DNA from 4 places in the Priestia sp. TGN 0903 genome. Region 1 is predicted to be linked to each of the others. Evidence: riboswitches for the same ligand, from Rfam matches in the RefSeq annotation. Region 1 holds a riboswitch; each other region holds the start of a gene.
The links. Region 1 has a riboswitch for cyclic di-AMP ahead of ACRPLY_RS12805 (potassium-transporting ATPase subunit F). Riboswitches for the same ligand answer to the same signal wherever they lie in the genome.
Positions count from the first base shown of each region.

Region 2: linked by a shared signal. The riboswitch ahead of ACRPLY_RS08640 (potassium channel family protein) and the one ahead of ACRPLY_RS12805 (potassium-transporting ATPase subunit F) in region 1 are both predicted to bind cyclic di-AMP.
Region 3: linked by a shared signal. The riboswitch ahead of ACRPLY_RS07835 (dicarboxylate/amino acid:cation symporter) and the one ahead of ACRPLY_RS12805 (potassium-transporting ATPase subunit F) in region 1 are both predicted to bind cyclic di-AMP.
Region 4: linked by a shared signal. The riboswitch ahead of ACRPLY_RS07560 (APC family permease) and the one ahead of ACRPLY_RS12805 (potassium-transporting ATPase subunit F) in region 1 are both predicted to bind cyclic di-AMP.

Region 1 is NZ_JBOZGL010000003.1:351,206-359,081, reverse strand. It holds gene kdpC (potassium-transporting ATPase subunit KdpC) at 1-373, opposite strand, end outside; gene kdpB (potassium-transporting ATPase subunit KdpB) at 387-2,462, opposite strand; gene kdpA (potassium-transporting ATPase subunit KdpA) at 2,484-4,145, opposite strand; gene ACRPLY_RS12805 (potassium-transporting ATPase subunit F) at 4,170-4,250, opposite strand; cyclic di-AMP (ydaO/yuaA leader) riboswitch at 4,548-4,688, opposite strand; gene ACRPLY_RS12800 (hypothetical protein) at 4,704-4,841, opposite strand; cyclic di-AMP (ydaO/yuaA leader) riboswitch at 4,914-5,056, opposite strand; gene ACRPLY_RS12795 (undecaprenyldiphospho-muramoylpentapeptide beta-N-acetylglucosaminyltransferase) at 5,216-6,283, opposite strand; gene ACRPLY_RS12790 (CHY zinc finger protein) at 6,461-6,796, shown strand; gene ACRPLY_RS12785 (ArsR/SmtB family transcription factor) at 6,816-7,130, opposite strand; gene ACRPLY_RS12780 (putative quinol monooxygenase) at 7,335-7,619, shown strand; gene nfsA (oxygen-insensitive NADPH nitroreductase) at 7,649-7,876, shown strand, end outside.
Region 2 is NZ_JBOZGL010000002.1:433,589-441,464, forward strand. It holds gene ACRPLY_RS08610 (sensor histidine kinase) at 1-770, opposite strand, end outside; gene ACRPLY_RS08615 (response regulator transcription factor) at 767-1,438, opposite strand; gene ACRPLY_RS08620 (S1C family serine protease) at 1,661-2,935, shown strand; gene ACRPLY_RS08625 (peptidyl-prolyl cis-trans isomerase) at 2,932-3,834, shown strand; gene ACRPLY_RS08630 (Lrp/AsnC family transcriptional regulator) at 4,123-4,578, opposite strand; gene ACRPLY_RS08635 (carboxymuconolactone decarboxylase family protein) at 4,699-5,157, shown strand; cyclic di-AMP (ydaO/yuaA leader) riboswitch at 5,273-5,417, shown strand; gene ACRPLY_RS08640 (potassium channel family protein) at 5,542-6,201, shown strand; gene ACRPLY_RS08645 (TrkH family potassium uptake protein) at 6,205-7,524, shown strand; gene ACRPLY_RS08650 (YjcZ family sporulation protein) at 7,852-7,876, shown strand, end outside.
Region 3 is NZ_JBOZGL010000002.1:285,325-293,200, reverse strand. It holds gene ACRPLY_RS07840 (aspartate aminotransferase family protein) at 1-894, opposite strand, end outside; gene ACRPLY_RS07835 (dicarboxylate/amino acid:cation symporter) at 1,003-2,238, opposite strand; cyclic di-AMP (ydaO/yuaA leader) riboswitch at 2,419-2,573, opposite strand; gene ACRPLY_RS07830 (NAD(P)/FAD-dependent oxidoreductase) at 3,176-4,645, opposite strand; gene ACRPLY_RS07825 (ATP-binding protein) at 4,863-6,263, opposite strand; gene ACRPLY_RS07820 (YjcZ family sporulation protein) at 6,417-6,590, opposite strand; gene ACRPLY_RS07815 (hypothetical protein) at 6,678-7,103, opposite strand; gene ACRPLY_RS07810 (hypothetical protein) at 7,093-7,254, opposite strand; gene ACRPLY_RS07805 (DUF4397 domain-containing protein) at 7,469-7,876, shown strand, end outside.
Region 4 is NZ_JBOZGL010000002.1:229,320-237,195, forward strand. It holds gene ACRPLY_RS07540 (aminotransferase class I/II-fold pyridoxal phosphate-dependent enzyme) at 1-931, shown strand, start outside; gene ACRPLY_RS07545 (MerR family transcriptional regulator) at 1,113-1,520, shown strand; gene glnA (type I glutamate--ammonia ligase) at 1,604-2,938, shown strand; gene ACRPLY_RS07555 (N-acetylmuramoyl-L-alanine amidase) at 3,851-4,891, shown strand; cyclic di-AMP (ydaO/yuaA leader) riboswitch at 5,083-5,226, shown strand; gene ACRPLY_RS07560 (APC family permease) at 5,389-7,215, shown strand; gene ACRPLY_RS07565 (cation diffusion facilitator family transporter) at 7,325-7,876, shown strand, end outside.

The DNA of each region.
Region 1 (7,876 bases):
TCGTGACGGCATCAATTGGAATCCCTTCCTTTGGTACCTCGTTTTCTTTTTTCCAAACCGCTACGGATTTCTCGATACGATTCGTAAGATCTTTATTTGAAGGTGCTAAATTCAACGAGCCAGACCCTGCTCCGTTATAATCAATACTAGAGACTCTGCCGTGAAAAAATGCATTGCTTGTAAACTGCTGCCCAACCAGCTTAGAACCGATAACTTGATGATTGTTTGAATAGATTAGGCTGCCGTTTGCTTTACTTGGAACAGCTGTTTGAGCAATACCTGTCATCACAACAGGATAAATAAGACCACAAAGTATCATCATCATAATCGTTAAGCGAACAATAATGCGTCCCGTTCGTTCTGTTTGTATCATCGTTTCTTCTCCTCTACATTACAAATGAAAGTATAAAGTCAATCCCTTTAATCCCAATGAATGGAACCAATACGCCACCTAACCCGTAAATGAACAAATTTTTTCGCAGCAGGGCGTTCGAACTCATCGGCTTATACGCAATACCCTTCATGGCTAAGGGAATTAGAAGCGGGATAATGACCGCATTAAAAATGAGCGCTGACAACACGGCAGATAGAGGTGAATGAAGCTTCATTACGTTAAGAGCCTCCATTTGCGGAATCGCCAGGGTAAACATCGCTGGAATAATCGCGAAATACTTAGCAATATCGTTTGCGATGCTGAATGTAGTTAAGGCACCCCTTGTCATTAATAGCTGTTTTCCAATTGAAACGACTTCAATGATTTTAGTGGGATCAGAATCCAAGTCGACCATATTTGCTGCTTCTTTAGCAGCTGAGGTTCCGCTGTTCATTGCTAAGCCAACATCAGCTTGAGCAAGTGCAGGAGCATCGTTTGTCCCGTCACCTGTCATGGCAACTAGCTTTCCTTGCTGCTGTTCGTATTTAATCACTTGAATCTTGTCTTCTGGCTTGCATTCCGCAATAAATTCATCTACTCCCGCTTCTTTTGCAATGGTTGCTGCGGTTAACGGATTATCTCCTGTACACATGACTGTTTTAATGCCCATTTTACGAAGTTCATCAAAGCGTTCTTTCATTCCTGGTTTTACCGTGTCTTTTAAATAAATCAAGCCATAAATTTTATCATCAGCGGCGACGGCAAGCGGCGTGCCACCAGCTCCTGCAATTTCATTTGCTTTTTGCTGTAAATCAGAGGGAACCATCCCGCCCTTTGACTCTACCCATGCCGTGACGGCGTCCACTGCCCCTTTTCGTACAGATACATTCTGTAAGTCAATGCCGCTCATTCGCGTTTCCGCTTTGAATTCAACAAACGTTCCTTCGGTTTTTCTAAGATCTTCTACTCCCATGCGATTTTGAATAAAATCAACAACTGAGCGCCCTTCTGGTGTTTCGTCATAAAGAGAAGAAACAAACGCCCATTTGTAAAGGTCACGTTCGTCTATGCCTTCTACAGTCGTTAATTGATGAGCCATTCGGTTTCCAAACGTAATGGTACCGGTTTTATCTAAAATAATTGTGTTAATGTCACCTGCTGCTTCTACTGCTTTTCCTGACATAGCAATCACGTTAAACTGCGTGACTCGGTCCATCCCAGCAATTCCAATGGCCGATAATAAGCCTCCAATTGTTGTAGGGATGAGACAGACGAGCAGTGAAATTAAAATGGCCGTGTCGAGCTTAAAGTGTAGGTAGTTTGTAAAGACAGGAAGCGTCACAACTACTAGTAAGAAAATAATCGTCAGACTTGTCAAAACCGTATTTAGCGCAATTTCATTTGGTGTTTTTTGACGCTGTGCTCCTTCAACAAGCGAAATCATTTTATCTAAAAACGATTCACCTTGCTCACACGTAATTTTAATTGTAATTTCATCACTGACAACTCTTGTACCTCCAGTTACAGAGTTAAAGTCCCCGCCTGCTTCTTTCATAACAGGTGCCGATTCACCCGTAATAGCCGATTCATCAACAGACGCCAGTCCTTTAATAATTTCTCCATCTCCAGGAATCATTTCACCTTGTGAAACGACGACGATGTCTCCTTTTTTTAGTTGCGATGCCGAAACTTGTATCATCTGCCCGTTTTGAAGCTGATTAGCTGTAATATCGCCTTTAGATTTCTTCAATGAGTTTGCCTGTGCCTTTCCTCGTCCTTCTGCTAATGCTTCTGCAAAATTAGCAAAAGCAATGGTGAAAAATAACACGAGAGATACGGCAACATTAAATCCTGTGCTTACTGTACTTTCTCCGAAAAGGTCCGGAACAACGGCTAAAAAAAGCGTAATTATAAACCCGATTTCTACTACGAACATGATAGGGTTTTTTATCATCGTTCTTGGGCTGAGCTTGATAAACGCCTGCTTTACTGATTGAATAAAAATCGATGAAGCTTGTTTATCTACAGAACCTTGAATATGACTGTTGCGATCCAATTCAATATTATTTGCAAAATTCCGTTTATTCATTATGATCCTCCGCTTTCTTGATTACAGTGTTAAATACTCAGCAACCGGCCCAAGCACAAGCACTGGGAAAAACGTAAGTGCTCCTACAATAACGGTAGTTCCAATTAAAATGCCGCTAAATAAAGACGTATCCGTTTTAAATGTTCCAGGTGTTTCGGGAACAAGCTGCTTAGATGCTAGTGAGCTCGATACCGCCAGCATTGTAATTAGTCCGAAGTAGCGTCCAATATACATAACAATTCCCGTAGAAATGTTCCAAAACGGCGTTGCGTCACCGAGTCCTTCAAAACCGGACCCATTGTTTGCTGCTGACGACGTAAATTCATACAGTGCCTGACTTAACCCGTGAAAGCCTGGATTTGATATACCTTCCATTCCTAAATGAGTGGTAAGTGCTACAGCTGTTCCTCCTAAAATTAGCAGCGGCTGCAGGATAAGCGTCACGGCGATTAGTTTCATTTCTTTTCCTTCAATTTTTTTACCTACGTATTCTGGTGTTCTTCCAACCATTAAACCTGATAAAAATACGGCGATGATGACGTACATCATGACATTCATAAATCCTGCTCCGACACCGCCAAATACGGTATTTAACATCATATTTCCAAGCGTTAACAACCCGGTAAGAGGCGTCAGGGTATCGTGCATCGCGTTCACCGCGCCTGTTTCACTTGCTGTCGTCACGATGGCGTACAGCGTTGACATACCGACACCAAACCGGACTTCTTTCCCTTCCATATAACCGCTCGCTTCATTTAGATGAAAAGCATCAAGTCTAGGGTTACCGCCCCACTCTGTTACAAACGCTGTGCTTAAGATAACGATAAACAGCATACTCATCGATACAAACAAGATGCGACCTTGTTTACGCTGTCCGATCATTTTTCCGTATGTGAAAGGAAGTGCGGTTGGTAATAAAAGCATAAGGACAATCTGTAACACATTGCTCCACGCATTGGGATTTTCAAATGGATGGGCTGAGTTGACACCAAAAAATCCCCCTCCGTTGTTGCCTAGCTCTTTGATTGAAAGAAAAGAAGCAACTGGTCCCCTTGCAATTTGCTGTGTTGCCCCTTCTAATGTATGGGCAGTCACCGTTCCGCTTAACGTTTGAGGGACACCTAAAAACGTAAATAAAATACCTGTTATAAAAGCAATAGGAAGTAAAATACGCGTAATTGATTTTACAAAATCAACAAAAAAGTTTCCCATTTCTTTCCCTGCTAGCCCGCGAATAAAAGCGATTGCTACTGCAAGTGCTGTTGCTGGTGCAGCAAACATCATAAATACAATGGCGGCCATCTGTGAGAAATAGGACAAACCTGACTCACCGCTGTAGTGCTGCAAGTTCGTATTTGTCATAAAACTAATGGCTGTGTTAAAAGCAAGGGCCGGATCCATTCCTTTTATGTGGCTTGGGTTTAGCGGCAGTACCCCTTGGAATCGGAAGATAAGGTACACCACAAAAATCATAAACGTATTCGCCAACACGAGAGCCAATGCATATTGCTTCCACGTTTGATTAAGCCCTTTAATTCCTGCTGCTTTAAACATCACTGTTTCTATCTTTCCTATCAAGCTAGTGTTTTTATCGTTTGAAAATACATTCGCTATATAAATACCTACGGGCTTTGCAATAAGCGCTACAAAAATAAGCAGCAGCGCAACTGATAGTAGAAAAATCCCCACGTTTTATTCCTCCGCTTATTAAAATTGTTCTGGATTTAACAGTACATATACTAAATAAATTAAAACGGTAATTGAAATACCTAACAAAATGAACGACATGTTCACTTCTCCTCTCTGTCGTCTACTACATGAGACGACCAGCGAATAATTCCGTACATAGCAGTCGCTAATAAGGCAAGCGTTCCAAGCATCATCATATCCAAGTTGCTTCCTCCTAACTGTTTCCTGACAAAAATGATAGCTTCTAAGTTTAGTGACGGTTTCTTTTCATAAAGCATCAGGTCCAAAAAAGCTAACCGCGAGACGTGATGCTATTTTTTTCCACTAAAAAACCGCAGAAGAGAGTTCTCTTCCGCGGTTTAATGCACGACAAATAAGCCGTGATTGACACGAATTTTTTACTCCCAAAACGCTTACGGAGTTAGCTGTCGGATTCGGGTTATGGAAGTAACCCTACTCAGTTAAGAGATTCACCCCTAGTACATACGTACAAAATATTGGGTCCCCCGCTCATAATTGATTAAGCGTATATTTGTTATTTAATTTTTAGACTTAATGATGACTTTTACTGCTGCGTTTAAAACTTTGATTAGCCAACGTAGACAAATAGCGGTTTGCTAGATCAAAAGATTGCTGGTCGCACATTGCCCGATATTCAATCATTTGAATCATTTGCTTAGATAAATGCATCTGGACGCTCCTTTCACCTATATTTTGAAAGGAGCGTACTATCCGCTGTTATAGAAAACGACCACGATTACACCATCCTCTCTCTTAACGCTTACGAAGTTAGCTGACGGGTTCGGGTCAAGAAAGTAACCCTACTCAGTTAAGAGATTCACCCCTAATAATTGGGTCCTCCGCTCTTTCCCTCTCTTTCAGGAAAGACTCAGCGTTTCACTGTGGAACGTTTCATGAGAGTAATCTTACTCCTGTTAAAATTTACTGTCAACAACATTTTTTGAAATTTTAAAAGCTTTATTTTTCTATATTTATTCATTATTTTAAAATAATAATTTCAGAAGAAAAAAAGCGTTCTTATCGAGGAGATAAGAACGCTTTTTTTAGCTCATTTTCTCAATTTCATTTACAAGAATTGAAATAGCATCCGTTTTTGTTGCTTCACGCATTGTACGCTTCATTGTACTTGCCTGCTGCTGAAGCTCACTTACTTCACGTAAAAACAATTCTTTTGTTAACTGTTCTTCTTCTACAACCATACAGTAGCCTTTTTTCTTAAAAGATTGTGCATTTAAAATTTGATCTCCGCGACTCTGTGCTTTTGATAAAGGAATAATCATCATCGGTTTATGAAGAGCTAAAAACTCAAAAATGGCATTGGATCCACCGCGTGTAATCACATAATCAGTTGCCGCTAGAACATCAGGAAGCTGTTCGTTTACGTATTCTAACTGACGGTATCCTGACTCTTTTTCAAGGCTTGTATCAATATTGCCTTTTCCGCAAAGGTGTACAACTTGGAATTTCTTTTGCAGTTCAGGCAAAGACTCTCGAACGATTTCATTAATACGGCGTGCTCCTAAACTTCCGCCCATAATCGTTAAAATGGGGCGCTTATCATAAAAGCGTAGCCAGCTTTCCCCGTTCGCTGCGCTTCCGCTAAATAGCTCTTTTCGAATAGGTGAACCAACAACCTGCACTTTTTCTTTTGGAAAGTAGTTTGCGGCTTCATCAAAAGAAGTAAAAATTTTAGTGGCAAATTTCTGCGCAATTTTATTTGCCAGTCCCGGTGTTAAATCACTTTCATGAATGAACACGGGAATGTTTAAAGATTTAGCAGCCATTACCACAGGAACTGTGACGAAACCGCCTTTTGAAAAAACAAGAGAAGGCTTTAGTTTTTTCAGCACGCGACGTGCATCGCCAACCCCTTTTGCTACTCGAAATACATCTTTTACATTTTCCATATCTACATATCGACGCAGCTTCCCGCTTGAAATCGCATGATATGGAACGTTTAATTTTGTAATTAATTCTTTCTCAATACCATTGTGAGAACCGACATAATGGATATCCCATTTTTCACTGTCTAATTCTTTCATGATGGCAATGTTTGGCGTTACGTGCCCCGCTGTTCCGCCTCCGGTAAAAACGATAACTTGCTTACTCATTTTTTCTTCCTCTCTTTGCATCACTTAATCGATCTGTTTTGACATCAATTTTTATCTAATCTTTTTAGCATGCAATCTGACATGTAAAACGATGGTTTTATTATAGCATTTTTCTTTTTACATATGTATGATAAGGCGTATAAAAGCATGCTATACTTTTCATAAGGAGTGATGATAATGAACAAATCTGTACCTGCAGTAAAAGGTGACACAGTGGATTCCGAAACGCGCTGTACGCACTATCATACGGATAAAGATATTATTGCAATAAAATTTTATTGCTGTCATACATATTATCCATGCTATCAATGTCATAACGCACATGCGGATCACGACATTAAAAGATGGCCAAAATCTATGTTTAATGAAAAAGCTATTCTTTGCGGAGTATGTAAACATGAGCTCTCAATTAATGAATACTTAACCTGTAACTCGACTTGCCCTCACTGTCGTTCTTCTTTTAATCCCGGATGCAGCCTGCATGGACACATTTATTTTGAACAAAAAAGCTGAACAAAACATCGTTCAGCTTTTAAAATAATTGCTCATCTATATTTATAATGGAAGGAAGCAGACCTGGGAACAGTTCCTCAAGTTCTTCTAAACGCAAGGAATAATAGTGCTGCGTACCTTCTATACGTAGTTTGATAATTCCAGCTTCGCGAAGTACTTTAATATGATGTGATAGCGTTGATTTTGATACATTTAATTTTTGATAATACGAACAGGTCTGCTCCTTTCTTGTCGCTAAACACTGTACAATTCGCAGCCGGTTAGGATCACTCAATGCATGTAAAATAGGCGTTAATTTAATTTCAGATTTCGGTGGTTGATAAGGTTTTCTCATGCTTAAAATATAACACAGCTTCTTTTGTGTATCAATGTTCGATAACTTTCGAACTAAATTCCTTGCACTGTTATTTAATCGGTGTTATAGTTTCATTGTTCGATGATATTCGAACTTATCTTCATTTTAATCGTAAATTGAATGAAAGATTAAAAACAAAACAAATAATATAAAGCACCATCATTATTAAAGGAGGAATCACCCATGATTCATTTACAAGCTTCAATGAAAGTTAACCCAGCAAAAAGAGAAGAATTTTTAGAAAACGTACAAGAACTAATTAAGCATTCTTTACAAGAAGAAGGAAACAGCAACTATCAACTATTTGAAGATGCTTTTACACCTAACACATTTATGATGATTGAAGAGTGGAAAAGCGAAGAAGCAATTCAAGCACACAATAAATCAGCTCATTTCCAAAGTTTTGTAGCATTTGCTCAAACTGGCGTACTTGTAGCACCTTTAGATGTAAAAACATTACAAGGCTAAAAATAACTTCTTTGAAAGGATGACGCATCATGAATGAAGCAATTCGTACAATTCAAGATCATCGTTCTATCCGTCAATATACAGACGAAGCAGTAAGCGACGAGCATTTAGATACAATTATTCAATCTGCTCAGTCAGCCGCTTCTTCTATTAACGGACAGCAAGTAACTATTATTAGCGTCCAAGATAAAGAAAAGAAGAAAAAGCTTTCAGAGCTTGCGGGCAACCAAGCGTGGATTGACCAAGCTCCTCTATTT
Region 2 (7,876 bases), on a different contig from region 1:
ACCATTACCGGTGTTTTTAAATCATGTGAAATATTTTGAAGCAGCGTTTGCTGTGCTTCATCTTTAGATACGAGCCTTTTGCGCATTTGCTCGATGGACGCGCCTAGCTTGCCGATTTCATCGGAACGGTTGACTGTAACAGGTTCATGCCAATTTTGTTCAGCGATTTTTTTTACATCTTTTTCAAGCGATACAAGCGGCTTGCTTAAGTATCTTGATAGCCAAATAGATGGAAGCCAGCTGAATAGAAATACAATTGAAATGACAAGAAGCAGCTGTTTAAAAAGAGTAGAAGTGAGCGCGTTGCGATACGTATCCCACGAAAATGAAAGTAAAAAAGCAGGCTGTCCGTTTACGCTTACTTTTCGAATCACATAAAAAAGCGTCCGGTTGCCGAGATCTTTTTCATAGCGAGCGACGATTTTCCGCTGACTGATTGCATCTTCCTGTGCTTTTCTCAAAAAGTCTTGAGGCAACACCCGTGATGAAAAATAAGAGATATCCGCATGTTCAGGCAATAAAATATGATCCACGGTTCGATTGCCAAGCGTTGGTTCACTGTCTTCATTGCTAAAGTAGTATTCACCTGAGCGGCTTGGCAGGCCGTATTCTTTTAAAATATGCTGTTCATTTTCAATAGTGGTATAAATTTCATTCGTGAAGAACTGCCTGAGCGTCGTTGGGAATAAAATAGCGAGCAAAATTGAAATGAGCAGTAAAATACCCGAGATGACGAGCCAAATTTGAAATGCAAGCGACTTGTTTTTCATGCTTTCATCATCCGGTATCCGTATCCGTAAATCGTTTCAATTCGTGCTTGCGGCATTTTTTTACGCACGCGCCTCACTAAATCATCCACCACTCGGTCTGTGCCGAAATAATCTTCTCCCCAAATGAGATTCAACAGCTGCTCCCTTGAAAAAGCCTGTCCAAGGTCTTTTGAGATAGTGACAAGAAAATCAAATTCTTTAGACGTCAAATCAATCGGCTTTCCATTTTCACTGACTGTACGCGTATGTAAATCGATTTCATAAGGAGTCAGCGTAATGGTATCGGTTTTCTTTTGATTGGAACCATATACGAGGTTTAGCAGTTTGTTTGCTCGAATAACTAGTTCACGAGGCAAAAAAGGCTTTGATAAATAGTCGTCGCTGCCCATTTCAAGTCCAAGAACCCGGTCAATATCGGCATCGCGTGCTGAAATGAAAATAACAGGCACATGTGGCGTTTGCTGCTTGATTTCGCGAATGAGCTGATACCCGTCAATATCAGGCAGCATAATATCTAAAATCCACAGGTGCGGAGGAGTTGCAATCATTTCTTTTGCGTCCGTGCCGTTAAAAAATGAGCGAACGTCCCAGCCTTCTTTTTGAAGGTAAAGGGTTAAAACTTCGTTTAAATTTTGTTCATCCTCTACTAAATATAGTGTAAAGCTCAAATTTGACACCTTCCTCTGAATATATGAAAATTAAGGTAAATAAAGCATATTGCGCCATCTATGCGCGTTTCTTTAAAGGTTTATGTACCCGCTATTATACTACGTGTTTGCTGTTATAAAGAAATTTTTCACAATTTCACATATTGTTTTGATACTTATCCCAAACTTTTATTTTATAGTATAGATAACATAAAATTTGCTACGTTAAAAGGAGTGATTTTCATGGATCCACGTGATTATGAAAGAGAGGAAGAACGAAAAGAAGAATATGAAAACCGCCAGCGGCGCTATGATCAGTATCAGCCTGCGTCATCATCACAGCCTCCAAAAAGACGCTTATTTCCAGTGATCGCATCTTCCATCGCGGGAGCAGTGCTAGGGGGAGGAATTGTGCTATACGGCGCTCCGCAGCTAGGGTTAATGGATTCAGCGGATACGCAAACAGCGAATCAAACAACGCAGACTCAAACGGCAACAACAACGAGCACAACGCCTCGAACAGTAAGCACAACCGTGAATCAGTCAGATCTTGTTTCAGTTGTAAATAAAGTATCAGCTGCTGTTGTAGGCGTGAACAATATTCAACAGCAAACAAATCCATTTTCTGGAGATACCCAAACGCAAGAAGCAGGAACGGGTTCCGGTGTTATTTTCAAAAAAGAAAATGGAAAAGCCTACGTTGTGACTAATAACCACGTTATTGACGGCGCAAGCGAAGTAGAAGTGTCACTTTCAAACGGACAAAAAGAAAAAGCTAAAATTGTCGGAGCTGACGCGCTAACGGATTTAGCGGTGCTTGAAATGTCCGACAAAAATGTTGAACAAGTGGCGAAGTTCGGAAAATCATCAGATTTAGTGGCGGGTGAAACGGTTCTTGCAATCGGAAACCCTCTTGGTGAACAATTTTCTCGTACGGTCACACAAGGTATCGTGAGCGCAGCAAAACGCTCTGTCCCTATTTCAGAGAATTGGAACGTAGATGCAATTCAAACGGATGCGGCGATTAATCCAGGAAACAGCGGCGGTGCCTTGATCAATTCTTCCGGTGAAGTAGTTGGTATCAACAGTATGAAAATTTCAGAAGACAATGTAGAAGGAATCGGCTTTGCTCTTCCAAGTGATGAAGTGCAGCCAACAATTGAACAGCTGATGAAAAACGGAAAAATAACGCGTCCATATATGGGGGTAGGTCTTCAAGATGTAGGTCAGCTTTCAGCTGCAACAAAACAAGATCAGCTAGGCCTAACAAGCGATACGTCTGAAGGAGTTGTCGTAACGACGGTTGAACCATTCTCTTCTGCTTCTGATGCTGGTTTACAATCAAAAGACGTGATTGTTGCCATCGATGGAAATGAAGTCAAAACATCCAGTGATTTACGTCAATATCTATACACAAAACGCAAAGTAGGAGACACGGTAAAATTAGACGTGTACCGAAATGGAAAAAAACAAACTATTTCTCTGAAGCTTTCAGAGCAGCAGGATAACAATGGATGAGTTCAGCACCGTTAAAGCTGCTGCTAGCAGTATTAACAGCGTTCGGATTTTTAACAGGCTGCGGAGGGAAGCATTCAAACACGATGTTTCCTTCTGTAGAAATTAGTCAGCTATCTTCTGCTAAAGAAGTGGCAGCGTATGAAGGAGGAAAGGTGACAGGAGCTGAATTCAATCGTTTTTTAGCAGTTGAAGGGTTCTTAAATCCCGATGCTCCGCTAAATGATACAAGCTACCGCAAAGAGTTGTTGCGGCAGCTTGTCATGCAAAAAATCTTAATTTCGCATCTAAAGACAAGTGACAGGGTACAGAAAAAAGTCGAGGATATGTGGAAACAAATCAAACGTTCATATGACGAAGATACAAGAAAACAAGGCTATGAAGTCTTGCACATTCGTTCTAGCGATGTAACTAAACAGCTAATAAATCAGTTTAAATTAGAAGAATATTTCCGTAAACAAATTACGTCTGATGAACTAGACGCTTACTATACACGTATTGAGAATGATGTAACGCGCGTATCTTTTTCGCAGCTAACTTTTACAACTTTACATGATGCTGAGACCGTTGCGGCTGAGCTGCAAAAAGGAACATCGCTTCAAGACGTTCAAAAAAAATATGCTGATGTCCAGACCATCAGCAAAATAGAGAATGATGATAATCTAAAGCTTTCGAATCTATCTCCCTCTTTTATAGATGTTTTAAAAAAACAGCACATTGGAGAGTGTAGTAAGCCCATTAAAATGGGTAAAGTCTATTATATTCTTATTTTAAAACAAAAAGATAAAAAAACGGAATCAGAAGTCAAAGAAGAAATGATGAAAGAACTTGTTTTGAATCATATCAACCGGTATATCCAGGATCAACTGCCAAGGTTTCACGTGACTTTTAACCTTAGGTAGTTCCCTTTTATATAGATTGATTGTTTTCAAAAAACAAGCAGGTAAAAGAGCTTTCTATTAATAGAGAGCTCTTTTACATTTTTAAGTAGACAGAAATGTCGGTACCTGATAGAATGAAGTTGTAAAACTTTCATTATTCGGAAAATTTATACCCTCCAGCTTTGGAGGGTTATTTTTTATGCTTTTGGACGAATAAAAGAGGCTAGGACAGAAGTAGTTTAGTGGAAAGAAGATCCGAACGATGAATCGTTCGGATCTTTTCGTTAGTACGGTGAACGTATGTTTCAATCACTTTTCATCTTTTAAATGACTCAATAATGCAGAAGACATCTCCACGTGAGAAAGGGCGATGTGTGAAATCGTTTTGGCATAAGGTGTAATTTCGTTAATAAATTGCTCGAGTACGTGCAGGTGAGGAAGCTGAAGCTTTGTAATGAAGCAAGCCTGTCCGGCGATGCGTTCACAGAATAAAGCATAGGGATACTGAGAAATAAATCTTTTAAAACGCTCGTGCTCTCCGTTTTTCATGGTTACTTCAATAAAACACGAGACGGGCAACTGCAGCTTTTCATAATCAATATCGATTGTATATCCTTTTATAATACCAAAGCTCTCTAGCTGTCTTACTCGCTCTGCCACTGAAGGAGGAGACAGGTTAATTTGTTTTCCTAGCTCTCTTAAGGAAAGACGGCTGTTTTGCTGCAGTGCCTGCAAAATCGATAAATCAATTTCATCAATTTTCAATTGAAAACCTTCTTTCATATTAATGTTTCATTTGATTAGTAACAGCAGATAATATGTTTTATTTGTTATCTGAAATCTCCATTTTTCTTACTATAATAATTAAAAAGGAGTGAGTAAAAAATGGCAAGAGTTTTGTTAACAAACGAAGAGGGAACAAATTTTGAAAAAGCACTGAATTTAATTCCAGATGTAAAAAGGTTGTATGATGAGCTATACGACAAGCTTTGGAACAGTGATATAGTAAAAAGAGAGACTAAGGAAAAAATCAGGCTTTATCTAGCAGGTGTTAACGGCTGTGAGACGTGTATGAGCATGTCATATGTAGGCGATAAGACGCTTAATCAAAAAGTGTTAAGAGAAAAAGAGCTGGAAGAAAAAGATCGACTGCTGTTTCGATTTATAGATGTATACCGAGTGCGTCCAAGGGATTTGACGGATGCTGATATGGATCAATTAAAGAAATTTTACAGTGATACGCAGCTATTAGAGCTTTTGGCCGTTATTAATTTGTTTGATCAATTTCACAAACTGATTGTCAGTTTAGATTTATATGATTTTTGCAGTTTGCAGCGCAAGTGATGTCTTCCCTAAAAATATCTTGACAGACAAAATCCACAGGAGTAAGATAGCTTTCGTGAAGTGAAACGTATCATGAATCGAATCGATTATTCTAAAAAATAGATCATAGACATTTGAATAAAAATCGCTTAATCCATTACGGAGCGGAGGACCCATTATTTACGCACATATTGTGCTCCGGGGTGAATCCTTAAAAAGGTAGGGTTACTCTTAAAACCCGAACCCGACAGCTAACTTCGCAAGCGTTTTGAGGGGGAAGAGTGTGAAAAAACACAGGAGCCTTCCTGTGTTTTTTTGCGCTTTTTTTAAGAAAAACATGTAATTTTTTAGAAAAAGTATAAGCTAAGAGAACACACAGCAGTTGAAGAAAGGAATAAATACATTATGAAAAAACAGTTTGCTGTATTGGGATTAGGTCGTTTTGGAGGCAGTTTGGTTGAAGAGTTTGCTAATTTGGATGTGGATGTGCTCGCTATTGACCGCAATCAGGAGGTAGTAAAGAAATATAGCAACTCAGCTACATATGTCGTGCAAGCGAACGCAATTGATGAAGCTAGCTTAAAAGGGCTAGGCATTCGTAACGTTGATCATGCTCTTATTTCGTTTGGAGACGATATTGAAGCAAGCGTGCTTGCAACGATGCTTTTAAAAGATATGGGCGTTAAGCAAGTATGGGTAAAAGCGGTGAATATGTATCATCAAAAAGTGCTGGAGAAAATAGGAGCGGACAAAGTCATTCATCCTGAGCGCGATATTGCGAAGCGGATTGCTCATCACGTGGTGTCAGAAAAAATTATTGACTATATTGAACTGTCTAAAGACTATAGTATTGTTGAAATTGTCGCTTCTAAGAAACTTCATAATAAAACGCTGTTTGATTTAAATATTCGTGCAAAGTACGGCTGTAATATTATCGGTTTTCAGCGAAAAGACGGGGAAATGGTGATTTCGCCTACGGCGCATGAAACAATTGAACAAGGAGATATGCTGATTGTTATCGGACATAATCGCGATTTAAACCGTTTTGAAGAAGAAGGAGTTTAACTTATGAAAAAAAAAATTGTTAGGCTTACGCCGCCGCAGCTGCTTGTCTCCATTTTTGGCGGAGGAATTATTATTGGTGCTCTTTTATTAATGATGCCTTTTTCTACTACTGAGCCAATCCGGTGGGTAGACGCCCTTTTTACATCTACTTCCGCTATGACAGTGACCGGCTTAGCCGTCGTAGATACAGGTACGCGTTTTACCGTCATCGGTCAAACGATTATTATGCTGTTAATTCAAATAGGCGGTCTTGGCATTATGTCATTTGCCGTGCTGATTTTTATGATGCTAGGTAAAAAAATTGGATTTAAAGAGCGTATGCTCGTTCAGCAGGCATTAAATCAAACGAGCGTCGGCGGAGTTGTCCTGCTAGTTAAAAGGCTGTTTATCTTTTCATTTTTAATTGAGTTTGTTGCACTTATCTTTTTAGCGATACGCTGGGTTCCGGAATTCGGATGGTCTAAGGGGCTATTCTTTAGCTTGTTTCATTCAATTTCAGCTTTTAATAACGCAGGGTTCGGACTATTATCTGACAGCTTAGTTCAGTATGTAGGAGATCCCGTTATTAACATAACGATTTCCTTTTTGTTTATTATTGGTGGGTTAGGATTTACCGTTCTTGCTGATATGTGGGTAAAAAAATCGTATAAAAAACTAACGCTGCATTCAAAAATTATGATTATCAGCACGTTTGCCATTAACGTGATTGCCATGCTTTTTATTTTTTTCTTAGAGTACGGCAATTCACATACACTTGGAAGTTTGTCATTAGGAGACAAAGTGTGGGCGTCTTATTTTCAAGCGGTAACAACACGCACAGCAGGTTTTAATAGTATCGATATAGGAAGTCTACATGATTCCACTATATTTTTAATGGTTATGTTAATGTTCATAGGTGCAGGAAGTGCGTCAACAGGAGGAGGTATTAAACTAACAACGTTTGTGGTGATTGTCTTTTCTGTATGGGCATTTTTACGAAGCAGGGAAGATATTGTGCTGTTAAAGAGACGGCTTCTTCCTCTTCATGTGTTTAAGGCACTAGCCATTACGATGATTTCGATTATGTTTGTGTTTGGGGCCATCTTCCTGTTAAATATTTCGGAAAACCTGCCGTTTGTAAAAATTATGTTTGAAGTTGTTTCTGCGTTTGGAACAGTAGGTTTATCGATGGGAGCGACTCCTGAACTTTCGTACTTTGGACGCGTGATTATTATCTTTATCATGTTTTTAGGAAAAGTGGGGCCATTAACGCTTGCGTTTTCATTATCTAAGCAAAAGCGTGAAGCCGTTCGCTATCCAAACGAAGATATAATGCTAGGATAGAAAAATCGCCTTCGATGAGGCGATTTTTTTATATTATTTATACGTTCAAGACATATAAGAGGTTACGCACAAAACAGTTGCGATGAATAAAAAGAAGGCAAAAACAAGAACAATGGGCAATTTGGAATGTCGGCGCATTAAAGCCCCTCCTTTTTTATAGTAAAAAAATCTCTTACTATATATAACGAAAGAAACAAAAATATGATTCACTTTTTTTGGCGAAATTTGAAGGTTTTTCTCATTGGAAAAATCCGCACCCCTGTCCTAAACATTTTGCCAAGCTGTTGCATACACTAAAAGCAGATAACAGGAAGTGAGGGATGGTACGTGGGAAAACAAAATTTTGCGTTAA
Region 3 (7,876 bases), on a different contig from region 1:
TAATTTGGATCCGTTCATGATAGGTTCAATCGTTTTGCTGCTAGCTAACGTAACGGCTATCGGTGTATATCCTGCTCCCACTCCTTTTCCAAGCGTCATGATGTCTGGTTTAGCTCCCCAGTGCTCATATGCAAACATCACGCCTGTACGCCCAACTCCAGTCATGACTTCATCGGCTATCCATAACACATCATATTTATCACAAATTTCTCTTATCACTTCATAATAACCGGGTGGAGGTGTAAGAGCTGCTCCGGCAGCTCCTACAATGGGCTCTGTAATAAAAGCAGCAATATGTTCAGGGCCGGTTCGTTTGATAACTGTTTCCAATTCGTGTGCACAAGCAAGATTACAGGATGGATAGGTTTGATGAAACGGACATCGATAGCAATAAGGAGGTGAAACCGAAGGATAATCTTCAAGCAAAGACGAGAAACGTTTTCGTCTTCCAACGTGCCCTGACATAGACAGCGCTCCTATTGTAATACCGTGATAGCTCATCCAGCGTGACAAAACCTTTGTTTTGGTTGGCTTTCCTTGCTCTTGAAAATGCTGAATGGCTGTTTTCATAGCCGTTTCAGTCGCTTCTGTCCCGCTGTTAACAAAAAAGCTCCACTGGAAATGATTGCTGCTTAATTCACATAGTTTCTTAGCTAAGGCTTCCGTCGGATCGCTTGTAAACTGCGACCGATATACAAACGCAACTTTCTGTGCCTGATCCGTCATCGCATCAATAATTTCTTTTACGCCGTGTCCGATACTTGCTGTAACTGCCCCTGACGAAGCATCTATGTACTTTTTTCCATCTTGGTCGTACAAATAAATTCCTTTTCCATATGAAATAACTGGGTAGTCGTCGTCGAGCAGCGGCTTTATCACATGGGTCTTATTCATTTCCGCACTCTCCTTTCAAACACATACTCTTATTAAACTGTATGCTGAAAAGAAGAGTTTCTTGCCAATAAAAAAAGCCCTAGCATATAGCTAGAGCTTTTACATTTATTAAGCCGATTGCGTTACAGATTTATCGATACGCTTTGCTTCTGACTCAGCCACAATAACGGCACACGCAGCGTCTCCCGTAATATTTACAGATGTACGAAGCATATCAAGCAAGCGATCAATCCCGATAATCAATCCGATACCTGCTACAGGCAGGCCAACCGAACTCAATACCATCGCTAGCATAATGAGACCAACTCCCGGCACGCCTGCTGTACCAATACTAGCAAGCACCGCTGTTAATACAACCGTCACAAGAGCACCCAGCGACAGGTCAACGCCGTATACTTGCGCAATAAAAATAGTCGCGACACCTTGCATAATTGCTGTTCCATCCATGTTAATGGTAGCACCTAACGGCTGAACAAAACTGCTGATGGACTCCGGGACACGAAGATTTTTTTGAGCCACATTCATTGAAATCGGAAGCGTTGCACTACTGCTTGATGTACTGAATCCAACTGTCATCGCAGGAGCAAAACCTTTAAAAAATTCAATAGGGTTACGTCTGGCCATAAGAGCGACTGACCCCCCATATGTTACAATCGAATGGATGAACAGTGCGAGCACGACTACAATCATGTAAAGCCCCATCGCTTTAATTGCCTGCCAGCCTTGACTTCCAACCGCTGTTGCAAGAAGCCCAAATGTTCCGTAAGGAGCAAACTTCATCACTAGATTTACAAGGTACATCATCAATTCATTGCCTTGCTCGAGTAAATTATAAAGCCCTTTGGTTTTACTTCCAAGCATCGTAATACCAAAACCGATAAAGATAGAGAAAACGATAAGTTGAAGCATATTCCCTTCAGCCATCGCTTGGATTGGATTGACTGGAATCATATTTAAGAATGTCTCTCCAACCGGCGGTGCTTTTTCAGCTTCAAAAGAAGCGTTTTTTGTATCAAAAGATCCAAATGTTCCTGGTTTAATAACAAACGCTAATAATAAACCAATTACAATAGCAACGGTTGTTGTCACTAGGAAGTACGAAACTGTTTTTGCCCCGATTCTTCCCAGTTTTTTAGGATCTCCTAAACCTGCTACGCCTAACGTGATAGAGAAAAACACAATTGGTACAACAAGCATTTTAATTAAGCTTAAGAAAATTTGCCCAAGCGGCGTAAACAAGTACTTGTCCAGCGGAGCAAAAGCACTTGGAGCAAAAGCATTAATCAACACTCCTACAACAGCACCAGCAATTAGCGCGATAATGATCTTTGTCGATAGCTTCATAGATTTACCTCCCATAAATAAATTATATTAGAATGATTCTAACTACTATACTTATTTTACCATGCATTGAGGGTGATAACACTCAAAATATACAATATATTAAAAATTTTCAGATTAATAGTTTAGGAATATTTTTAGCTATACAAAAAACCATGAGAATATCATGGTTTCATAGACCTGTTATTCCCTCACTGAATGCTTACGGAGTTAGCTGTCGGATTCGGGTACGTGAGTTACCCTACTTGATTCATTCAAGATTCACCCCAAGTACATTACGCACAAATATGGGTCCTCCGTTCTCTTATAAAACAAAAGAGATTAAGCAAATAATTTTCTTTAATATTTTTGCATGATAATAATTGTTACTTTAATTAAAATTCATTTTATGTATTCCTGTCAAGTTTTTATTCAAAAATAATGCATGATTTTATCGTAAAAAGTTGAGAATTGTTATATTTTAAAATATTTACACCATATTTCAATAAACCAAAAACACCTATTTAACAAGACTTACAATCTAATGAATAAAAAATTAATTCAAAAAATAGTTTATAAAGTGAACTTTCTTCTCATTAATATCATTCATAAATATGTATAATTATTCTAATATCCATGTACTTTACTGCTTCCATAAATATTTTACTTATCAAAAAAATAACTCTTTCCAACTGTTGATTTTATCCTTGTACTGCTTGATATACACTCCCTAAAATTTCACTGACTTTATTGATGCGAAGAAATCGACATTATCAATTCCCCTTATTCTACTTAATTCTGCTCAAGATAGAAGTATAGATTTCCTACTATCTTTTAAAAAAGGAGCGGGTAATTATCGTATAAAACTATCGGAGTTGGAGCGGTACAAGTTCTTTACTTTTTACTTATTCCCTCTCGTTATTTAACCCATAAAAAAAAGAGGCCGTGACGGCCTCTTTTTTTATACAGTAACAGGTTCAGAACTTGCTTTACGATTCTTTAATTTTTCAACAATGTCACGCGCTACCCACACACCACACGCACTTGCCTGCGCGAGTCCTCGCGTAATACCAGCTCCGTCTCCTCCCACGTATAAACCGGAAATTTCAGTTTCAAACTTATCGTTTAACTTCGGACGGGCGGAGTAAAATTTCGCTTCCACACCGTAAAACAGCGTATGTTCAGATGCTAACCCAGGCGTTACATGATCCAGTGCTTCTGTCATTTCAATTAAGCTTTTCATTGTATTGTATGGAAGCACTAAACCCAAATCACCAGGGACAGCTTCTTTTAACGTTGGTTCTAAAAAGCCTTCTTTAATTCGATTCGCTGTTGAACGGCGCCCCTTTAAAATATCTCCATACTTTTGAACAACTAAGCCTCCGTTTGACAGCATATTAGCTAATCTTGATACTTCGTGCGCATATTCGTTCGGCTGATCAAATGGATCCGAAAATTTATGAGAAACAAGCAGCGCAAAGTTCGTATTTTGACTTCCAAGCTTCGGATCTTTGTATGCGTGTCCATTTGCTAACATAATCCCTGAATGATTCTCTACTACCACATGCCCTGAAGGATTGCTGCAGAACGTTCTGACTCTTGTACCTACAGACGTATTGTAAATAAATTTCCCTTCGTACAAGTGCTTGTTGATTTCTTCCATAACAACGTTAGATGTTTCTACTCGAACACCGATGTCTACTTGATTGTTAATCATTTTCAAACGGCGTTTTTTTAGTAAGTCGCTCATCCACTTCGAGCCGTCTCGACCTGGTGAAACCACGACTTTATCAGCCGTAATTCTGTCACCATTCTTCAATTCAATACCGCGCACGATATGCTGACCATCTTCTTTTTCTGTTATTAAATCGGCTACTTCCGTTTTATACTGCATATCAATTTTTTCTTTTAAGTATTCATAAATGCTTTTTAAAATTTCTAAATTTTGCTCTGTTCCTAAATGACGCACTTGGGCACGCAATAGCTTTAATCCTGCTGCGTATCCGCGTTTTTCAATTTCACGAACTTTATCAGTTAACGGATCCGTAATCGTATCGGTTGCTCCGTGTTTTAAATTAATTTCATCCACGTATTTAATTAAATCTACCACCTGTGATTCAGACAGATAATCCGTCATCCAGCCTCCAAATTCACTGGTGATATTAAACTTCCCATCTGAATATGCGCCGGCTCCACCGAAACCATTTGTGATAGAACAAGCAGGCAAACAGCCAGCAAACTCTTTTCTGCCAACTGCAGGGGGACATTTTTCAATTTTTTTCTGAAGAATCGGACAATTACGTCGATAGATATCGTGTCCTTTATCGATTAATAAAATAGTTGCTTCCGGTAATTTTAACGTTAGCTCATAGCAAGTAAAAATTCCAGCGGGTCCTGCCCCTACCACAATAACATCATATTTTGAGTTCATTGTACATTCTCCCATCATCTTTTTTCTTTGGGTAAAAGATAAAAGTTATTGACCGAATTTTCTTTTTTTATTATCATTCGGTTATTTTCTAGCCATTTGATAATATATCAAAAACAAACCCTTTAGTCAACAATATACACGAACATTAAAATAAAAAAATAAAAAAACATTCGTTTTTATTTCAACCAAATAAAAACCAGCGAACGAATAGCAAGCGCTACGAAATGTTCACTGGTTCTTTAATATACGGAAGAGCAATTTCTACTTTTGTTCCTACTCCTACTTTACTCGCAAATGAAATATGCCCTTGATGCTGTTCGATTATTCGGTAGCTAATCATTAATCCTAGCCCAGTTCCTGTTTGTTTGGTGGAATAAAATGGTTCACCTAGCCGAGCTAAAGATTGCTCATCAATTCCACATCCTTCATCCTCGATAATGACCATGCCGTATTCATTTCTTTTCTCAACGGTAACTTTAACTGTACCTTTGCTCATTGACTCAAGCGCATTTTGAATTAAATTAATAAAAACTTGTTTAAGCGCATTTTCTTCACAAAAGATTGTAATCTCATCACTAATCTCATTAATAATACGACAATTTTTATAATTGGCGTGTGTATCTAATAGTAATGTCACGTGACGTATGATTTGATTGAGACTTTTCGGATGGTATGAATTTTCAATTTTAGGCTTGGCCAGCGTTAAAAATTCTTGAATAATGGATTCGACGCGATTCAATTCTTCAAGCATAATATCATTGTATTCTTCATTATACTGTTTCGATGCTTTTAGCAGCTGAATAAACCCTTTAATCGCCGTCATTGGATTACGGATTTCATGTGCTACTCCTGCCGCTAGCTTGCTCACCATTGTAAGCTTTTCAGATTTGCTTGCCATTTCATCATATTTTTTTCGATCCGTTACGTCGCGAATAATATACTGAATGGCATCCTGTCCTTCAAACTTAATTTTGGTTGCCGAAGATTCAATAATGACGACCCCTTTTTTAGTCAATAGTTTCACATCAACACGTGGCCTCACGGACATTCCATTCATCAGCTGAACCATTCGTTCTTTTACAATTTCTAAATGTTCGGGATGAATAAAGTGAAGCCAAGGACGCCCGATATACTCTTCTTTTTTCTCGCCGCCAAGAAGTTTAACACCAGCGGGATTCAAATATTGGATTCTGCCTTCTCTCGTTACAATAAATGCATCTTGACTTTGCTGGACAAACTGCTTATATTGCTTCATTTTCCGAATGACTTCCTCTTGCTTTTCAATACTTGAGGAAAACTCTTTCCACTGAACAACTAAGAGCGGAATATCTTCTTCCGTGCGCTGAATATGGATATGCATCGGAAACTGCTGATCTACTTTTTTCTTAAGTAAAACAACTTCTTCCTCTTGCTTTCTTAACGGTTCCACTTCATGCTTTTCAATAAAAAAGCGATTTGGCTCTTCAAATACATTACAGGAAAGAAGCCGTTCCTCCGTCGTTTTAAAAAGGTGGCAGCAAGCTTCATTTAAAATTTGAATATCGCCATCCATATTCATTACGAGCATTGGTGTAAATGACATTGAAAATAGCTGTTGAAATACTTTTTCCTTTTCCATATATTCACCTTCGCTTATTGAGTTACTAGCTATAGTATAATATGGTAAATGTTGATTTGGCAAAATTTTTTTATTATTTAAACAATTTATATGTAAGTTTGTCCTTTTCCATCTTTTATAAAAAGCTCGCACATGCGAGCAAATGAGACCTAATCAGCAAAAACAAGTGCAGCCAATGATGATTAATAAAATAAATAGCACAACAATTAATGCAAATGACTGGCCCGTTCCGCAATGATGATAACCGCCAATTGGATAGTGGCAAGTATCATATAGGTGGTGATAGCCTCCGTGATGGCATGGGTCGTAACAATCGTAGTTATACATAGCAATCTCTCCTCTTGTTTTTTTCATTTCGTACACTGTACTTTATATGCGTTAGTTGATTGTCCTGTATGTGCATTCGCCCATTTTTTACTTTCTCTTACGCCATATTCGCCTTTTGGGCTGCAGCGTATACGAAAACAACAAAAGTAAAATACTGCCCATCACCAGTAGCGTAGTAAAATCTTTCATAAACTCAATAATGACCCCTATATACGGGAGATGGTATGCGTAGCTTCCAATCACTTTAAAAGAAGCAGGCAAAGAATTTCTTTGAGCTGTAACCAGTACATCAGGGTCTTGATTATGGGCCAGTACAAGTTCATTCTTTGAAGAAGATGATTCGTCTCTAAAGACAACTATATCTCCGCGATGCAGGTGGTGATAATCCGTTTCTTGAACGGTCACAGTGAAACCAAATAGGCTTGGAACTGTGCTAACAAATAAAAATGTAAAGCAAATTGCATAAAGAACAAGTACATATCGAAACGCAGAAAACATACATTTATTGATCATAGGTAATCAGCTCAATTCGCTCGGTTACTTTATTTAGCGCGGGGGTAATGTGATTAAATGAAGTAGAGCGCTCTGTAAATTGAATTAAAAGTAGCAGCAGTAAAAAACTTAACATGATTAACCGTAGCATCCGAGCATAAAAATCACGCATGCTCTCACTCCTTTTTTCTATACTAAATTCAGTCGTACAATAAGCCTTCAGTCAATAATTTGATTCAGTATATGCACATAGAGGGCGTTTGGCTCATTGTTTCTTCTTGGAGGTCTCGGGAGTGATCAGTGATCGGCATAAATTATGAGTTTTAGCATATGTTTGGTTACGTATGGAAATGTTTTTATACTCCGACAATAAGGGAGCTGAACATATGGCTAATTATTCCTTTGATCAATATATTAAAAAAGCAATGAAATACGATTTTCTAGCTAACTACTATAAGTATAGTGATCCATCTAAGCATATTCATTATTATCAAAAGCATTTGTACTATATCCAGCAGGCCATCTTAACTTCTTCTGAAAATACGAATTTACGCGTAAATCCGCCGCAAATTCGTATACTTCACGCTTCTCCAGATTCTCCATCTGTAGATATTTATATTAACAACAAACGAGTGATTCGCAACTTAACTTATAAACAAGAAACAGATTATATTGAATTACAAGAACCTGGAAGATACACAATTTCTATTTATCCCGCTGGAGAAACGGGAAGACCTGTTTTAACGGAATCATTTACATTTGAAGGAAACCAAAATTACACGGTAGCGGCGGTA
Region 4 (7,876 bases), on a different contig from region 1:
ATATATAACCGGAAAGCCTTATGACACGCTTGAAGAAATCGTTGGCATACGAGGAAGCGGTGTAGGTTCTTTAAAAGAATATAACATTAGCTATAAATCAGTAGATTTAACTGAGGAAGGTCAAGTGGATTTTGAAGAAGTGAAAGCGTCTATTCATGAGCATACAAAGATGATAGGCATTCAGCGTTCAAAAGGGTACGGCATTCGTCCTTCTTTTACAGTCGCGCAAATAAAAGAAATGATTTCGTTTGTAAAGAGCATTAAGCCTGACGTTGTTGTATTTGTTGACAACTGCTACGGTGAATTTGTAGAAACAATCGAGCCAACGCATGTAGGAGCAGATTTGATGGCGGGGTCGCTTATTAAGAACCCTGGTGGAGGTCTCGCTAAAATCGGTGGCTATATTGCAGGACGAAAAGACCTAGTGGAAGCTTGTTCATACCGAATGACAACTCCTGGAATCGGTGCAGAAGCTGGAGCGACGCTGTATAGCTTGCAAGAAATGTATCAAGGGTTCTTCTTGGCGCCGCACGTAGTAGGTCAAGCTTTAAAAGGAGCGGTTTTCTCATCCGCTATGTTTGAAGAGCTTGGTATGCAAAGTGAACCGAAGTGGGACAGTGAACGAACAGATTTAATTCAATCCGTTCAGTTTGATGACCGCGATAAAATGGTGGCTTTTTGTCAGGCAATTCAATTCGCTTCGCCAATTAATTCACACGTAACGGCGTATCCTGCTTATATGCCAGGGTATGAAGATGATGTAATTATGGCAGCAGGAACGTTTATACAAGGAGCGAGCCTCGAGCTTACGGCAGATGGTCCTATCAGGCCGCCTTATGTCGCTTACGTGCAGGGCGGATTAACATATGCTCATGTAAAAGTAGCAATATGCATGGCGGTAGATCAATTACTGACAAAAGAACTTTTATAAGATAGAAAGATTATTTCTCCCCGTTAAGAAGGAAAAAATAAGCTATAAAAATAAACGAAGTGCTATTTATTTGTATAGAAAAAATGTTCAGAAAAATTTATGTTAGAATTACTAACATTCGGTTGACAGGTGAACTAACATAGCATACAATGTAAATAGTTAATCCAAAGGAGGAACTGAAATGAGTGACAACATTCGAAGAAATACGCCACTTTTCCCGATTGGAATTGTGATGCAGTTAACTGAGTTGTCTGCTCGCCAAATTCGCTACTATGAAGAACATGAATTAGTTGCACCGGTAAGAACAGAGGGAAATCGACGACTATTCTCATTTAACGATGTTGATAAGCTGCTTGAAATCCGCGATCTAATCGAACAAGGTGTAAACTTAGCAGGTGTAAAACAGCTGTTTCATCTTCAAAAGGAGCAAAAAGGGCATAAGCAAGAAGAAAAAGTTGTGGCAGAAACAGCAAAGCCAGAATTAACGGACGATGAGTTGCGAAAAATGCTTCGTGCAGAACTTATGCAAGCAGGCCGTTTTAATCGAGCAACTTTAAATCAAGGAGATATGTCCAGGTTCTTTCATTAATAAAGTTATCAATATTTATGCCGTTCGTATATGAGGGGTATAGATTATAAATATTATATAGAGATTTAGGGGAGGATCACACGATGGCAAAGTACACAAAAGAAGATATTTTCCGCAAAGTTCAAGAAGAGAATGTAAAGTATATTCGTCTTCAGTTCACTGACATTTTAGGAACAATTAAAAACGTTGAAATTCCAGTAAGTCAATTAGAAAAAGCGTTAGACAACAAAATGATGTTTGACGGTTCTTCTATTGAAGGGTTTGTACGTATTGAAGAATCAGATATGTACCTATTCCCGGATATTGATACATTTGTTATTTTCCCTTGGACATCTGAAAAAGGTAAAGTAGCACGTTTTATTTGTGACATCTACAATGCAGATAGAACTCCGTTTGATGGCGATCCACGTAATAACTTAAAACGTGTGTTAAAAGAGATGGAAGAGTTAGGATTTACTGATTTTAACCTTGGACCTGAGCCAGAGTTCTTCTTATTCAAATTAGACGAAAAAGGTGAACCTACATTAGAATTAAATGATAAAGGTGGCTACTTCGACTTAGCGCCAACTGACCTTGGTGAAAACTGCCGTCGTGACATCGTATTAGAGCTTGAAGAAATGGGCTTTGAAATTGAAGCATCTCACCATGAGGTAGCTCCTGGACAACACGAGATCGACTTCAAATATGCTGCTGCATTAAAAGCTTGTGATGATATCCAAACGTTCAAACTTGTTGTAAAAACAATTGCACGTAAACATGGCTTACATGCTACATTTATGCCAAAACCATTATTTGGTGTGAACGGTTCAGGTATGCACTGTAACGTTTCGTTATTCAAAGATGGCCAAAACGCATTTTATGATGAGAACGGTAATCTAGAGCTAAGTGATACTGCTCGTCAATTTATCGCAGGTATCATCAAGCACGCACACAGCTTTACAGCAGTAACAAATCCTACTGTAAACTCTTATAAGCGTCTAGTACCTGGATATGAGGCTCCTTGTTATGTTGCATGGTCTGCTCGCAACCGTAGCCCATTAATCCGTATCCCAGCTTCTCGCGGCGTAGGAACTCGTGTTGAGGTACGTAGCGTAGACCCAGCTGCTAACCCATATTTAGCAATGGCTGTTCTATTAAAAGCTGGTTTAGATGGAATCAAGAACAATCTTGAAGCTCCAAAACCTATTGATCGTAATATCTATGTAATGACAAAAGAAGAGCGTGTTGAAGAAGGTATCGTAGATTTACCTGCAACATTAGCTCAAGCTTTAGATAGCTTCCAATCAAATGAAGTTATGGTTTCTGCATTAGGTGAACACTTAGCAGAGCACTTCGTTGAAGCGAAAGAAATCGAGTGGGATATGTTCCGTACACAAGTTCATCCTTGGGAACGTGACCAATACATGAGCCAATATTAATTTTTAAAAGTCGGAGAGATCGTTTGTACGTTCTCTCCGACTTTTTTGTTTTTCACAATGAATAAATAACATTCTACATACGTAAATTGAATAATATAGCTTGTTTATAAAAAAGCTGCCTGTCGTATAATTTACAGGGAGCTTTTTTATTGTTTTGTTACATACAAGAAAGAATTTGTTTACATGAATCAAAAAGGATGAGCTTTTTGTCTCATTGAATCTATAAGTAAAAGTAGTGTATAACAGATAGTGAGATTGTTTATGTGTTCACTCTGCACTGTATTTCAGTATAACTTCAGAGAGTTTTCAGCCAATCATAGTATCGTTAGAAAATACTGTTGGAGAGGAATGTAATAAAAATGAAAGAAGGAAATTTCTTTAAAGGTTTAGTGATAGGGATATTGATAAGCATTCCAATTTGGATTATTCTCATTGTTGTAGGCGTTCTGCTTTTTAAATAGGTCCTAACGTTATAAATAATAGACCCTCCTGATCTATTTAATCAACCAGAATAGAATTTGGACCAAAAGTATGTTAGGGGGAGGGAACCGCACGATGAATTGTGCGGATTTTTTTATTGGTAGGATGAACGTAGATTTCATCTATTTAGTTGCTTCTAGCAGTTGATTGGAGGGACTCCTGCGAGAAAAGTGGAATAGGTGAGACTCCGCAGTAGCGCACGCGACGAGGAGGCTCACCACCCCCCCGCGGAAAGCGAAGCCTCGCACGGAATTCAACAGCGATGTAACAAGCCATCCATACTAGCGCATTTATCCCATTTGTTCGTTTTTAGGTTGAAGTGATTTCGTTATGTCTCAATCTCCTTTTTTAGTAATTTTTCACTAAGTAGGCTAGTATACGTAGCACTTTTTTCCCTCATGCATATGTTAACAATAAGGAGGGACAAGTAATATGAAAAAAATTTATCTTGATGCAGGACATGGTGGGGCAGATGCAGGAGCAGTTGGAGCGAATGGACTGTATGAAAAAAACTTAGTGTTAAAAATTCAACAATATTTAATAAGCTATTTAAATAGCACTTACAGTGACTTTACGATTAAAACCACCCGTACCACAGATACTTTTTTATCGTTATCTCAGCGCGCTTCTCAAGCTAATTCGTGGGGGGCAGATGCATTTATGTCTATTCACGTAAATGCCGGTGGAGGAACAGGATACGAAGATTATGTTTATAGAAGCGCTAGCAATGCTAGTAAAACGTTTCAATCGATTGTGCACGGGCAAGTACAGCCAACGCTGCTGTCGTATAATCATCCGAATCGTGGACGAAAATCGGCCAATTATGCGGTGCTTCGCTTAACAAATATGCCTGCAGTACTAACTGAAATAGCTTTTATTGATAGGAGCGCCGATGCAGCACTTCTTCAAAATGAAGCTTTTTTAAAAAGCATGGGTGAATCGTATGCAAAAGGAATTGCCGTATATTTAAATTTACCTCGTCGTGCAGTTCCAAATCCATCGCCATCTCCAACACCGACACCAAATCCATCACCTTCTGAACCAGGTGAAAAAACGTATACAATTAAGCAAGGAGATACGCTGTACAGTATTGCACAGAAGTACGGCATAACAGTACAGGAGCTTCAAGAAGCGAATACAGGGCTTTCTGATCCTTTAACACTACAGGTTGGAAAAACAATTGTTATTCCTTCAGGAACTTCACCAACACCTACTCCAACACCACCTTCTGAACAATATCCACTTCCCAATGGAATTTTAAAACAAGGCGATTCTGGAGAAGCAGTGAAACAGCTTCAAAGAGCATTAAACGCGGTTAGTTTTAAAGTAGGGTCAGTAGACGGAATATATGGAGTACAAACGAAAGATGCAGTCAGACGTTTTCAGCTTGTGTATCTTCCTTATGATGTAGATGGCATTTATGGTCCTCAAACGAAAAACAAGCTAGCAGCCGTTTTAAAAGCAAAAAGTTAAAGAAAGCAGGTCTTCTGTAAGCAGGCAGAAGGCCTTTTGTTTTCCCCTTAAAAGCGCCTTAAGTACTATTTTATCGTTTACGTAAAATAATGCTTTACAAACCATTTGTACGGGAGTATATTATCTAAGAACAAAGGATAGTTATGAAAGAAACATGTTATCGATCATACTCTTTAACCGAAAATTATATTGACCTGTTATCGCTTAATTCGTCAGAAGTGGGGGACCCAAATTTGTGCATTGTCACTTGGGGTGAATCCTTTTTTTTAAAAGGTAGGGCTACTCTCATAGCCCGAATCCGACAGCTAACCCCATAAGCGTTTTGGAGAGGAGGTTTAAGCTGTGTAAAAACGCTGAGAACCCTTAGTGTTTTTTTTGTGCGCTTTTTTAACATAAAAAGGTATTTTTTAGGGATAATATCACTTATTCATGAACTTGTAACGGAGCTTAGCAACGAACAGTGAATAGTAGCTAAGCAATCATCGGAGGGAAATTACGTGAACTATTCAGTTCTCAAGAGATTATTGATTGGAAAGCCGCTCAAAACAAAAGAGTTAGGCGATCAAAAGCTTAGTAAGCTTAAAGCGCTGGCTATTTTATCATCAGATGCCTTATCTTCAGTGGCTTATGGAACAGAACAGATTTTGATTGTCCTTGCAACAGTGGGCGTGCTTGCCTATTGGTATTCGATTCCAATTGCGATTGGGGTATTGGTGCTGCTGACGGCTTTAATTCTTTCATATCGTCAAATTATTTATGCGTATCCGCAAGGCGGAGGAGCTTATATTGTTTCGAAAACCAATTTAGGAGAAAATCCTGGACTTATCGCTGGGGGATCACTGTTAGTAGATTATATTTTAACAGTTGCCGTGAGTGTTTCAGCAGGAACCGATGCTTTAACTTCGGCTTTTCCAACGCTGCATCACTATAACGTAGTAATTGCGTGTTTGCTGGTGATTTTTATTACGGTTTTAAATTTACGAGGTGTAACAGAATCCGCTTCTGTCTTAGCTTATCCGGTTTATTTATTTGTTATTGCTCTTATTTTGTTAATAGCGGTGGGCTTCTTCAAAATAGTGACAGGTCAAGTTTCACCTGAGCTTCATACATCTCTCGGTACCGTGGTGCCAGGTATTAGTTTGTTTTTATTATTAAAAGCTTTTTCATCAGGCTGTTCGGCATTGACTGGTGTAGAAGCTATTTCAAATGCAGTGCCTAACTTTAAAGATCCAGGTGCAAAAAATGCTGTTCATACATTAATGCTGATGGGCGGTATTTTAGCCGTTTTATTTTCTGGCATCACGTTTTTAGCTTATTGGCTTGGCATTTCTCCAAAAGCAGATGAAACGGTTGTATCACAAATTGCATCGAGTGTATTTGGACGAAATGGATTTTATTATTTTATTCAAGGTACCACAGCTCTGATTTTAGTGCTAGCGGCGAATACAGGTTTTTCAGCTTTCCCTTTGCTTGCCGTAAACTTATCGTCTGATAAATACATGCCAAGAATGTTTCAAATTCGCGGCGATCGACTAGGCTATTCAAATGGAATTGTGACCCTTGGAATTGCTTCTATTGTCTTACTTGTCGCCTTTAAAGGAGCGACGGAACAATTAATTCCTCTTTATGCAGTTGGAGTGTTCATTCCATTTACGCTTTCTCAAACAGGCATGATTGTCAAATGGCTTAGAGAAAAGCCGGCCGGCTGGCAAGGAAAGCTAACCATTAACTTAATTGGTGCCCTCATTACCTTAACGGTGCTAATCATTTTGTTTACAACGAAGTTTTCACAAGTATGGTCCGTGCTCGTTTTCTTACCGGTTATCGTTTATATTTTTCATCGCATTCATACGCATTATGAAGCGGTAGGAGAGCAGCTTCGTATTAAGCAAGGAGAAAAGATTGGAAAGCTTGAAGGAAGTGTGGTCATTGTTCCTGTAGCAGGAATGACAAAGGTAGTGGAAAATTCATTGAACTATGCAAGAACGATTGGTGATACCGTTATTGCGGTGCACGTTGCTTTTGACCGAGAAAGCGAAAAGAGAATGGAAGAGAAGTGGGAAAAGTGGCAGCCTGATATTCGTATTGTTACGTTTCATTCTCAATACCGCAGTCTTGTGCGTCCGCTGTTTCGATTCATCGATATGGCTGAAGAAAAAGCCCGTGAAAATAATATGGCTATTACGGTTGTTATTCCGCAGTTCATCACGAAAAAAAGCTGGCAAAACATCCTTCATAATCAGTCCAGTCTGCTGTTAAAAGCACATTTGCTTTACCGTAAAAACGTAATCGTTACAACGGTACCTTATCGTTTTAAAAAATAATGAAACATGACTAAAAACCTCCAACTTATATGTTGGAGGTTTTTAATTTTTAAATTCACATACACTAACCATAATTGAATCTCATCAAAGGCACAAACGGAGGGATTGCATGAGTGAATTAATTAAGTTATTGCGAAAAGGAAATAAATCGGCCATGATGGCCGCTATAGTTAATACCATTATATCCATTATTAAAGGGATTGCTTTTGCTTTAACGGGAAATGTAGCGATGTTTGCTGAAACGATGCACAGCTTAGGGGACGCAGCAAATCAGTTCTTTGTTTTTATAGGTTCAGCATTAAGCAAAAAAGCTCCGACCAAACGATTTCCAAACGGATTTGGACGATTGGTTAATCTCGTTTTATTAGGGGCGGTTCTTGTAGTAGGAATTATGGCATTTGAAACGATTAAAGAAGGGTATCATCATATTCTTCATCCGACGAAGTCTTCAGGCTTTATTTTAAATATTGCAGTACTTGGCATCTCGGTATTACTTGAGATGTTTGTCCTCTTTAAGGCAATGAAAGAAATTTTGCACGATGTCGGAATGAATACTGCAGAGGTCAATGTTTTTACGCAAAGCTTTGTTCATCTAAAGAAAGCAAAGCCAGCAACTAAGCTTGTTTTTATGGAAGATCTGGTAGCTACTGGAGGAGGCGTA